DNA from 3 places in the Chryseobacterium sp. G0162 genome. Region 3 is predicted to be linked to each of the others. Evidence: riboswitches for the same ligand, from Rfam matches in the RefSeq annotation. Region 3 holds a riboswitch; each other region holds the start of a gene.
The links. Region 3 has a riboswitch for cobalamin ahead of EG344_RS18950 (hypothetical protein). Riboswitches for the same ligand answer to the same signal wherever they lie in the genome.

Region 1 (4,224 bases), 320 kb from region 3:
CTCTTTTCTTTTGTATATTCTCATGAGAATTTCTTATTTTTAACAAAAAACAATAATTATGAAGCCATTAAAAGTATTATCAGACCTTATTCCAATACCAAGTTACACCGTCATTATTCTATGTTTTTTCTTTCCTTTTTTCCTGATCAAGTGTGGTGATACCACCTTAATGTCTATTAAGGGAACAGATTTGGTAACAGGCGTTTCCAAGCAAGCAATGAATGATCGTATGAAGGAGAATTTGAAAAAAAACTCTCCCTTTGGGTCCGCTTTTGGAAATGATTCTGATGACTCATCGTCAAATGCTGACAGCGAGTATTCACCACTTAATGCTTCCAATGATAAAAATAACAAAGAGAATATTCCCCCAAGTCCGTTTATCATTCTTGCTTTTTTAGCTGCCATTGCAGGAATTGTCATTCATCTGATAAAAAGTATTAAGAAAAAATATATCTATCATATTGCCATTTCCCTGTTGGGTCTTATCTCTTTATTAACTTTCTATTTAACATTCCAATCCAAGATGGAAGGTCTTGGAAATAATAAAGTTGGAATGGGATTAGGCGGCGGCGTCACCATCAGCTATGGTTTTGGGACTGCCTTTTATGTATGTGGAGCGTTGTTCCTGCTCGTGCTTCTTTTCTTCGGAGTCTTTTCCTATTATCTTAAAAATGATCCGAAGGCTATTTATGACTCGTCAAATCAGAGGTCAGAGTCTTAGTACAAGATTTGTAGATAAAACCATTATTCTAACATGTACAAGATCTATCGCTCAGTATTTTTAATTGGGATTTTCAGTATTTCGTCTTTTATGAATGCCCAGCAGAAAACACCAAATCCTGCACAAAAATTCAGTACGATAAAAATTGATGATATTTCAAAGGAAAACCTAATTACACCTACTTATGAGACCCTGGTTTCCTATGCCAAACAAAAGCAGCCTGTCAATGGGATATTTTACACCGCAACCTATAATCAAGACACCAATACACATAGTGTAGAATTGAAAGACAAAGCTGACAGCCTTGTTCCATTAATCTCTTATGAATTCAAGGACGGAATAATCAGCTCTATTATGACAGGTAAAAGAGATACACAAAAGTATACAAGAACAACTGAAAATTCAGGTTATACCCAGCAATTCTCTAACGCAATTCAGACCCAAATTGACTTCTATAAAAATGGCTTAATTCATACCATAAGACATTTTGGATATGGAGTAAAAGCTTCCGGCTATCCGGTAGGGATATGGTATGCCTATTCTGAAGATGGTACATTACAAAAGAAAATAGACCATGACTCTCATTTCAGAATGAGTTTTTATGACCTTCTGGCTATAGGAGATTCATACGGCTTTCCTAATATAGGTATCACTAGAGCTTTTAATGATATTCATTCCTATTGGTACATCTTTCTCAATCCACATCCAGAAGACAGAACGACGAAAGAGATAACAATATTGGTAGATGATAAAACAGGGCAAATAATATACAGTATCACTAATGAACAACAAAAATATTTGAAAACTAAAGCCTATGATAGACTAAACCTTAGCAAAGAATCCCTGGAATGGGTACTGGAGAATGATAAGTACCATATTCCTGATGAAGAATTTTATAAATTATTTAGAGGGTATTGGTAATTTCAATAAATACCTTTTTATTTTACCCATCCAAAAAACATTTAATTTATATATTTGGGGATCTAAAATTTGTTAAGATGATTTCAGTAAACAAGACATTGTACCTGTCTGCTTTCAGTTTTTTTTCTTTAGCCTTCGTCAAAGGACAGAATAAAGTTCCTTTTGGTGTTGTAAAAGCTGAAGAAGGCTATGCCAATGTTCGTGTGCATAAGGATAATTACAGGAAAATTGTAGATAAGATCCGCATGCGCAAAGGGGATGTTTTTGTTTATGTAAAGCCTGCTCCCGGAGAAACGGAATGGATCTGGATCAAATATCCTGAAAAGCAGGACGAGGACAAACCTTTTGTACGCTATGAAACCCTTGACAAAGAAGGAATGGTGAACAAAGAGCGCATTGCCTTTGTTGATCAGCTTCCCGCCTATACACCTTCTAAATCTAAAAACGGAAAATCACTGATCTTTACAGATAATTCTGACCCTAAAATTCCTACTGCCCAGAGAAGTAAAGTGGTGATTGACATATATCCATCTAATGCCAGTTACCGTAAAAAGGAAAAAGATGCCGAAGGAAAGCTTCTTACCATTGATAAAGTAAAACCATGGGGAATTGGAAATGATCTTCCTGAAGGAATGACGGAGATTAAATCAATCAGACTTCAACAACCTGGAAGAGGTTCTGTTTTCGTGAGAGAAGCCATCAAAAATATGTTCCAGCCTACCATGGATTTCAACAATATTGGAGTAACCTCTCTGGACAATGACAACATTTTCCTTTACATGATCAATGGTTCCGGCGAAAACAGATATACAACCCTTTGGACTATCAAGAAGGGAAGAGTAATCAGCCAGATTATTTATCATAATCCGGAATAAATTCATTAATTTTGCAGCCGAAAAAGTTTTACGCTTATTCATCATAGAAACTGGTTCTGCATAACCGCAGATTAAAAGGGAACCGTGTGAAAATCACGGACTGTCGCGCAACTGTAAGTAACTGAAATCTTTATCAAAAGATCCACTGTGCGAGGCATGGGAAGGAGATAAAAGATGTTACAAGTCAGGAGACCTGCCGATTTCTTAAACAAGAAACTTTCGCGATTTGAAGTTTTATTGATCTGATGGATTCTTTCAGGGGCCTCCAACGTTCCTGTCATTATTCTGTTGTTTTGATACGATTTCATTTCGCCTTAATTAATAATGAAATATGACTACAGAAGAAAGAATTGAAGCTGCAGAAACCAGAATCTTTAAAGCGGTTTTCCCTAACACAACCAATCATTACGATACTCTTTTCGGAGGTACAGCCATGCAGCTTATGGATGAAGTAGCCTTTATTGCTGCGACCCGTTTCGCAAGAAAAAGAGTGGTAACAGTAAGCAGTGACAAAATCGATTTTAAAAAACCAATTCCTGCCGGAACAATTGTAGAACTGATCGGAAAAGTTTCATATGTTGGAAAAACCAGTATGAAAGTAAGTGTTGAGATCTACACAGAACAAATGTACTCTTACGAAAGAGAAAAAGCAATTGTGGGAGACTTTACTTTTGTAGCAATTGATGAATTCAAGAAACCAATCCAGATCTTATAAATAAAAGTTTCGGGCGGCCTTTGGCCGCCCGAAACTTTTCATACTATTTATTTTAAAACTTTTTCCGTTTCCAGACCTTTCCTCAGTAACAGTTCAAAGGCCTCTCCCATTTCATCCGAAGCTCTGGTAATGGCATTTTCAAGCATATTTCTGATCTGCTTTTCGGTAACCCCAGCCTCTGTCCAGCTTTTTCCTGAAGTATAGGAGTTCAGAATAAAAGGCATAATCCTGTCAATAGAACAGGCAAAAATGGCATCCGGAGTTGCCTCTTCCTCAAACTCAAGCCATAGATTAAAGAATTCCGAACGTAAAGGCTCATCCAGAATTCCGAAAATTTTCTGTGCAGACATCTTTTCTCTTTCAAACTTTCCTACCATAGCAGCTTCGTCGAAAAGAAAAGTATCACCCGCTTCAATTTCGACAAGATCATGAATGGAAAGCATTCTTATCACTCTCAACAAATCAATATCCATACGGTTTTTAGCATAGGGATAAAGGATTTGGGCCAGAATAATGATCTGCCAGGAGTGTTCTGCTGTATTCTCTCTTCTGGAATCATCTGCATTGTAATTTCTTCTCTGTACATTTTTCAGGGCATCTACAGCCAGGATAAAATCGATTTCTTTCTGGATTTTCATTTTACTTTCCTCTATTATATTGATCTGATGGATATACCTTGGTTCTGGTAGTCCACTTATTATTCTTTTTTTCTTTGATGATAACTTTCACATAGCCATCTTCGCTTTCGTCTTCTTCTTTTTCAAGCACTTTATCGAGTCCTTTATTTGGAATGACTTCATATTCTGTAGTAAAAAAATTACAACATCCGGATTTTCCAAAGGCAATAAGGCGTTTACGAACCGGATCTGTTTCAAAAAAATCAAAATTATCTGATCCCAACTCTGTAAGTTCTTTACTTTTTACAAACGACATTCTGGTACTATTGAATACATATACATCATAAGATGCTGAACTGTAATTCCCCATATTTC
Region 2 (4,224 bases), 2.0 Mb from region 3:
AACACCTTGAAGTGGTGAAAAACCAGACTGAAGTAGCTCTTTTCACGCTTTCTGCTGAAGAGATCAAAAAAGTAGTTATTGCTTACGAACCGGTTTGGGCTATCGGAACAGGAGAAACAGCAAGTCCGGAGCAAGCTCAGGAAATTCATGCACACATCAGAAATATCATTGCTGCTAAATATGGGCAAGAGGTTGCTGATGAGGTTTCCATCCTTTACGGAGGTTCTGTGAAACCTGATAATGCGAAAGAAATCTTCTCTCAGCCTGATATTGACGGAGGTCTGATTGGAGGTGCTGCTTTGAAATTGGAGGATTTCTCTAAGATTATTGAGGCTTTCAATTAATATTGAGAAGAACAATATATATACAAAAGCCCCTGAGAATTACTTTCAGGGGCTTCTTTTATAGGTTTGGCTAAAGCCAATGGAAAATTTCATGATCATGTAAACGGGCTAAAGCCCGTTTCTATTGAATATATTCTTCAAACATTCAATTTAAAAACTAAAAAATAACCATACAGTTTGTCATTCTGACGAAGGAAGAATCTCTACACAGCTATTCTAAACATTCCGTTTTAGATTCCGACGGAATGACAAAGATTCTGCAAAATAAAACTCTTGGAAGATAATTGTAGGGGCTTTTTTAGGTTTTGGCTAAAGCCAATGGAAATTTCACTGATCATGTAAACGGGCTAAAGCCCGTTTCTATTGAATATATTCTTCAAACATTCAATTTAAAAACTAAAAAATAACCATACAGTTTGTCATTCTGACGAAGGAAGAATCTCTACACAGCTATTCTAAACATTCCGTTTTAGATTCCGACGGAATGACAAAGATTCTGGAAGATCTATTCTTATTAAAACAGGATAAAGTCCATTTCTATTAATCTATACAATAAAAAGCGGCGGGATAAATCCCGCCGCTTTCCGTTAAAAAAATCTAATTATTGAATATCGACTATATACATAGTTCCCTTGTCTACCTTCCCCGTTTTAGGTAGTATCTTCGCTTTAGGATTTCCGTTTCCATCATCTACCACCCCAAAATCATCATCATTGAAAACAGCTAGTTTATTGTTTCCTAAATAAACAATCCCTTCAAATTTATCATGTTCATATCCTAATTTTGCAACCAGATCTGCGGCTATTTTTTTTGAAACAGGTTTAATTCCTGCTTTGGTAAGCTCATCCCATGTACACTGCTCCAGGGCTTTTCCGTTTACCTTCATCCCATCTACCGCTGCAAGGTCGGTTCCGGTTACATCTGTTGCATCACTTAGGTTGATTCTGTATACTTTTTTAATTCCGCCCTGTGTTCCGAAATTACCATCTCTTTCAATGACAAGGAATTCATTATTGCCTAATGCTGTAATATCACAAACCGAATCGGAAGCTCCACCATCTTGTTTATATAGATATTGTTTCGTTTGCCCCGTACTGATATCGAAAGTTACGATTCTCGTTAAGGTTGTATTCGTTGCCAGCGCCTTTGAAGGAACAAACATCATCGATTGTATGGTTCCTACCAGTGTTTTTCCGTCCGGAGTCATACAAAGGCCTTCCATCCCTCTGTTCGCTCTTCTTTTAGCTAACACTGCAGGTAGTTTTCTGTTTCCTGTATTTACCCCAATCGGACTTATTCTTTCTAACTCTACTCCATCAGCGTTATAATGAACGATGTGTGGTCCGTATTCATCAGAAACCCAGAATGTCCCGTCGGGTGCTGCCACAATACTTTCACTGTCTAAACCATATTTATCCGTACCCAGAATATTTCCAGCCGCATCATAAGCCACTTCTCCCGTGCTTCCCATTCCTACAGGATTTGGAAGTCCTGTAATAGGCTGACCGGATGGGTTTTTAAGTTTAATATATTTAATGACTTCCACATTCCCTTCTGCATTAATTTTAAAATGCATTATCGTTGGTGTAAAATTGGGGGTTAAAAACTTTTTCCCACTTAGGTAATCTGTGTTCGGGCCACGGTCTGTAATGACATAAAATTCTCCTTTTCTTGTAGGATGGGCGGCTGCGCCGGATCCAAATCCGCCATTAATAACATCCACTCCGTTTATTGTTGCCATTTTTGAAAACGGAAACTCCTGAGGAAGCTTAGAATAATTAATATCCTGGTTATTTACATTGTTGTCATCATCTTTACTGCATGACCATAATGAAGCCATCATCAAAGCAGATAATAGTAGTTTTTTCATATTAACTTTTATGGCGCGAAAGTATAACTTGATTATAAACTGATCTTAAATGTAATGCTAATTGTATTTTAACAATATAACCTTGAGATGAATTCAATATAAACAATAAAAATTGAAATTTAACTTCGAAAACCCAAAATTAAAACCCAATTCATTATCAATCAATAAAACCCATTATTAAAAATACAATTCAACATCAGAAAAAACTGAACATTGCTATGTAATTCACAAAACAGACATCAAAAATTTATATGATATATTTGCACCGTTTTTAAGGTTGAACACTGTTCACAATAGGGAATCAAGTGAGAATATTATTCAAATCTTGAGCTGTACCCGCAACTGTAAGCTGTTTTTACCTATAGCTATTAATTATACCACTGGATCAACATCCGGGAAGGTTGGCTATAGGATGCGAGCCAGGAGACCTGCCTTAAATACCCATTTAATTTCAGGATGAAAAATCATCCTGTCAATAAATAAGTTTCGGGAATAAAACTTTAATTTAATTATATTATGAGAAAAATCTCTCTTTTTTTCTTACTGCTTTGTATGCAGTTTTTCTTTGCTCAATTCACTGAAAACGACATTAAGTTTTGGGTAGGAACCGGCTCCAAAAAGGCTTACTTCATTGCCGATTTCAATGACACTAATACACCTGCCTCCTATGCGTGGGGCTATCGTTTTGATGGTAATAATTTAATGGCGGAAGACATGATTAATGCGATTGCGGCGGCAGAACCTGCAATAGAGGCTGATATTCCTTCAGGGTTTTTATACAGTTTCGCATACAATAACCATACTCCAAGTACAGATGATTACTGGATTACCTGGTCTGGTCCCAATGCCGGGAATATGTCCAATCAAAATAATGGTGTAGGTTATACTGCTTTAACAGATGGATTGTGGTTTGGTATTACCTATGGTATTGATGAAATCGACACTCCACCATCAGCTCCTGTACCGGCTTACAGCTCCCAATGGTATACCTCATCTCAAATTACCAATTGGATTGGTACAGGAACTAATAAAAGTCTTGTTGTTGTAGATTTTGGAACCAATAACTCTCATGGTGAAGCCAACTCCTTCGTTTTTGGAATTCAATATAATGGCAGTATAACAGCAGCACAGGCTTTACAGCTAATTCAATCCCAAGCTTCATATTTCCATTTCACTTCTGGCAATAATCAAATTTCCAGTCTGTCATTAAATGCCTTCACGGGAAACAACTCTGGAGCAGAAAACTGGAAATTATATACAGGAAAAGATCTTTCCAGCTGGCAGAAAAAGAATGATCTTAGCCAGATACAATTGAGTAACAATAGCTGGTTGGGATTAAGCTTCGGAGAAAGAAGACCTTTCACTCCTACTGAGGCAAGTAACGCTACACTATCCGTCTCTTCTGTAAATAAAAAGGCCTTATTCAATATTTATCCTAATCCAACGAGTGATTTTATTCAGATTGAAAGTTCTGAAAAGGTGAAAGAAGTAAATATTTATTCTTCTTTAGGGCAGAAAGTAATGACTTCACAGGCAACAAAGATTAATCTTAAAGCCTTAAATACCGGAATCTATTGGGTTGAGGTTAAGACGAAAAGTGGCTCTACGGTGCATAAAATTGTGAAGAAGTAGAAAGGGCTATGGTTTGGACCACCCCGTCAAAAATTCTTTGAATTTTTGACACCCCTCCGGAGGAGGGGAATATCACGTCTTCAATTGTTATTTTCGTTATAGCAATTCGTGCATTCGTGGCAAACAAAAAAAACGCATCCAAATTGGATGCGTTTTTCAATATGATTATACAATCAATTATTTTTTTTCTGTAGATCTCTGTAAAACCTCATCTACCATTCCGAAGTTTTTAGCTTCTTCAGAAGTCATCCAGTAATCTCTATCGGAAGATTTCTCTACCCACTCATAAGTCTGTCCTGAATGAAGAGCGATAATATCATAAAGCTCCTGCTTCAATTTCAACATCTCTCTTAAGTTGATTTCCATATCAGAAGCAAC
Region 3 (4,224 bases):
AGTATGTTTTGACAGCTACCAGCATAACATTATTTATGCTCATCAGATGTCCGGTCAGATGGAATTTGACGGTCATGAAATGCAGATCCTGGAAATCAATTTAGCCCCTGCTTTTTTTACAAAATTTCTTCCCGAAGACTCAGACGTATTCAATACATTCAGAAATGCCATTGAAAAACAGCATTCATGCCTTATCAATCCGCATCATAACCGGATCAGTCTGGAAATGTATCAGATTCTGAATGACATCATCCATTGTGAGCGTAAAGGTATTTTCAAAAGAATTTATCTTGAAGCAAAAGTGGCAGAACTTCTCCTTTTACAACTGGAACAGCTTTTTAAAAGTGAGTCCTCCTCCTCTCTTCTCAAAAAAGATGAAGAGAAAATATATGCAGTGAGAGATTTTATCATTAATAATCTTGACCAAAACTGTTCATTAGTAGATCTCGCTCATCAAGTAGGGACCAATGAATTTACATTAAAAAAAGGTTTTAAGGAACTGTTTGGAACTACCGTTTTCAATTTCTGGAATGATACAAAGATGGAACAGGCAAAAAAAATGCTTCTTGAAGGAGACTTAAACATCAATGAAATCTCTGATATTATCGGATATAAGAACCCAAGACATTTTTCAGCAGCATTTAAAAGAAAGTATAATTTAATTCCTAGTAAACTTAGGAATACCAATGGTATAACTCACTAAATTATTAAATGATTTCAACCGATATTTACCAATGATGACTTTCTCAAAATCTGTAGTTATTTTCTAATTTTCACCCTAGATTATTAGGCTTAATCGGTCTATTTTCAAATATAAAAATTACCCATAAAAACACATTCTTTATTTTATTTCATTTAACATTCAGGTGTATTTGTTAATGATTTGGTAATAAAAAAACACTACAAAAAGACTGATTTTTATCATACCACCAAAAAACAAAGATCCACAAAACAAACATTATCAATTCATTACCCAAAATTAATTATTGTTTACATAAAATATTTTGTCGTTCTTATAAAATGGCTATATTTACCACCAAGGAGTTCTTAACACCTTCTTTATCAACCGAAATTGGTTACACTTAGCTGTGTATTAAAAGGGAATCGTGTGCAAATCACGAACTGTCGCGCAACTGTAAGTAACAACTAAAGGTTTTTATCAAATCAATATCCACTGTATACTCCGGTCTATGGGAAGGATGATAAAAACTGTTACAAGTCAGGAGACCTGCCTATTTCGTAGTGACGATGCTTTCGCGATCTGAAGCTTATAGTCAGGTATGATACGGTATGGATAATTGTGTGATAAAATTGTTTATCAAGTTGTTTCATTTTTTGAGATAGATACTGGCAGAACAGCATGTGCTTATTTTGTGGGTCTGTACCTCATCCGTGTCCCCTTTCCATAATTTTTCTTTCTCACAAAACATCGTGAAGTTTATCTAGAACTTTTTATTGGGTTTAATCTATGTAAAAAGTTAAAAAATGTACCAAGCCAATCACGATTATGCATCTATGAATAACAGATCTATGACAGAGATCTTGTTCTATGGAGTTTCGAAAAAAATGCAGTCTCCATACCCATTAATAGCTCATCTGATTTCTTCAGATCATTTTCTTTTTACCGCACAACAGCAGCATAGCAACTCTTCTTTCTTATCGCACAAATTTCAACTAAACTATAAATATTAAATGACTAAAAATGAAAACTGGAAGTCGCCCGGTGCTCAGTTCCGGGAGGCCATGCACAAAGAAAGTCCTCTTCAGATTGTAGGAGCCATCAATGCCAATCATGCATTACTGGCCAAACAAGCTGGCTTCAATGCCATTTATCTTTCAGGAGGCGGGGTTGCTGCCGGATCTTTAGGAATTCCGGATCTGGGAATCACCACGCTGGAAGATGTATTAGTAGACATTCAGCGTATTACCAATGTTTGTGATTTGCCTTTATTGGTAGATGTAGATACAGGTTTTGGCCCATCAGCGTTTAATGTCGCCAGAACGGTAAAGTCATTGATCAAAGCAGGAGCTGCTGCTCTGCATATTGAAGATCAGGTAGGAGCAAAACGTTGTGGTCATCGTCCAGGAAAAGAAATTGTAAGCAAAGAAGAAATGGTAGACCGATTGAAGGCTGCTGCTGACGCGCGTACCGACGAAAACTTCGTAATCGGAGCCAGAACAGATGCCTTTGCCAATGAAGGATTGGAAAAAACCTTAGAAAGAGCAGCGGCTTATAAAGAAGCTGGTGCTGATTTCATTTTCGCAGAAGCAGTCCCCGATTTAAGCTTCTATCAAAAATTTGTAGATGCTACAGGAATCCCTGTATTGGCCAATATCACCGAGTTTGGAATGATCAATCTATACACGGTTGATGAATTGAAAAATGCAGGAGTAGGATTGATCCTCTACCCTCTTTCAGCCTTCCGTGCTGCCAATAAAGCCGCATTGAATGTCTATGAACACATTCGTAAAGATGGTACTCAGGCCCATGTATTAGACACGATGCAAACCAGAGAAGAACTCTACCAAAGCATTGGATACCATGACTATGAACAAAAATTAGATAACCTTTTTAAACAAAATATTAGTAATGTCAACGAATAGCGAACCAACATTCAAGCCTAAGAAAAGCGTAGCCCTTTCAGGAGTAGCAGCAGGTAATACCGCGCTTTGCAGCGTAGGGAAAAGTGGAAATGATCTTCATTACAGAGGATATGATATTCTGGATCTGGCAGAGAAAGCAGAATTTGAAGAAGTAGCTTATCTTTTGATCTATGGCCAGCTGCCTACAGGAGCTCAGTTGAAAAATTATAAAGCCAAATTAAAATCCCTTCGGGGACTTCCGCATTCTGTAAGAAATATTTTAAAGAGTATTCCGGCAGCGGCTCATCCTATGGATGTCATGCGTTCTATGGTATCCGCTATTGGAAGTATTCAGCCTGAAAAAGATGATCACAATGTAGCCGGAGCACGAGATATTGCGGATAAATTATTAGCTTCATTCAGTTCCGGACTTTTATACTGGTACCATTACACCCACAATGGTAAGGAAATCAATGTAGAAACAGACGATGATACGATTGGCGGGCATTTCCTTCACCTTTTACATGGTAAAAAAGCTCCGGATTCCTGGGTAAAAGCCATGGAAATATCGCTTAACCTTTATGCGGAACATGAATTTAATGCATCTACATTCACCGCTCGTGTTATTGCCGGAACTGCGTCAGATTTTTATTCATGTATCACAGGAGCCATCGGTGCGCTAAGAGGGCCAAAACACGGAGGTGCCAACGAAGTGGCCTTCGAAATCCAAAGCCGTTACAACTCACCGGACGAAGCTGAAGCAGATATCCGTCAGCGTATTGCTAACAAAGAGGTGATTATTGGATTTGGACATCCGGTTTACACGATTTCAGACCCTAGAAACGTGGTGATTAAAAAAGTAGCTAAAGAACTTTCAGAAGAAGCCGGAGATATGCTGTTGTATAATATAGCAGAAAGGTTAGAAACCGTAATGTGGGAAGAAAAGAAAATGTTTCCGAATCTGGATTGGTTCTCTGCGGTATCCTATCATTTAATGGGAGTACCAACCCTTATGTTTACTCCACTATTCGTTATTTCCAGAGTGACAGGATGGAGTGCTCACATTATTGAACAGAGACAGGATGGAAAAATCATCCGCCCAAGTGCCAATTATACAGGCCCGGAAAATAAAGAATACGTTTCTCTACAAGACAGAAAATAAACAAATTACCTAATAATAAAACTATAAAACAAAGATGTCATCACACATTTCAAATGAAAGACCACAACCGGATCAGGTATTAGTAGATATTGCAGATTATGTATTAAGCTACGAAATTAAAAACGATTTAGCCTGGAAGACTGCTCATTATTGTCTTCTGGATACGATCGGATGTGGTCTGGAAGCTTTAACCTATCCAGCCTGTACAAAACTTTTAGGCCCAATCGTGAAAGGAACCGTAGTTCCTCATGGTGCAAAGGTTCCGGGAACACAGTTTCAATTAGATCCTGTTCAGGCAGCATTTAATATCGGAGCTATTATCCGTTGGTTAGATTTTAATGATACATGGCTGGCTGCTGAATGGGGACATCCGTCAGATAACCTGGGTGGAATTTTAGCAACAGCAGACTGGTTATCAAGGACCAATATTGCGGAAGGAAAAGCGCCTTTAAAAATGAAGCAGGTATTGGAAGCGATGA

Region 1: linked by a shared signal. The riboswitch ahead of EG344_RS17615 (acyl-CoA thioesterase) and the one ahead of EG344_RS18950 (hypothetical protein) in region 3 are both predicted to bind cobalamin.
Region 2: linked by a shared signal. The riboswitch ahead of EG344_RS04360 (T9SS type A sorting domain-containing protein) and the one ahead of EG344_RS18950 (hypothetical protein) in region 3 are both predicted to bind cobalamin.

The regions. Positions count from the first base shown of each region.
Region 1 is NZ_CP033922.1:3,906,811-3,911,034, reverse strand. It holds gene EG344_RS17630 (hypothetical protein) at 59-721, shown strand; gene EG344_RS17625 (hypothetical protein) at 755-1,642, shown strand; gene EG344_RS17620 (hypothetical protein) at 1,720-2,517, shown strand; cobalamin riboswitch at 2,552-2,733, shown strand; gene EG344_RS17615 (acyl-CoA thioesterase) at 2,849-3,232, shown strand; gene EG344_RS17610 (HD domain-containing protein) at 3,280-3,870, opposite strand; gene EG344_RS17605 (XAC2610-related protein) at 3,872-4,224, opposite strand, start outside.
Region 2 is NZ_CP033922.1:946,435-950,658, forward strand. It holds gene tpiA (triose-phosphate isomerase) at 1-344, shown strand, start outside; gene EG344_RS04355 (esterase-like activity of phytase family protein) at 946-2,214, opposite strand; cobalamin riboswitch at 2,472-2,665, shown strand; gene EG344_RS04360 (T9SS type A sorting domain-containing protein) at 2,731-3,846, shown strand; gene clpP (ATP-dependent Clp endopeptidase proteolytic subunit ClpP) at 4,024-4,224, opposite strand, start outside.
Region 3 is NZ_CP033922.1:4,230,023-4,234,246, reverse strand. It holds gene EG344_RS18955 (helix-turn-helix transcriptional regulator) at 1-703, shown strand, start outside; cobalamin riboswitch at 1,057-1,251, shown strand; gene EG344_RS18950 (hypothetical protein) at 1,486-1,692, shown strand; gene prpB (methylisocitrate lyase) at 1,693-2,604, shown strand; gene prpC (2-methylcitrate synthase) at 2,591-3,745, shown strand; gene EG344_RS18935 (bifunctional 2-methylcitrate dehydratase/aconitate hydratase) at 3,780-4,224, shown strand, end outside.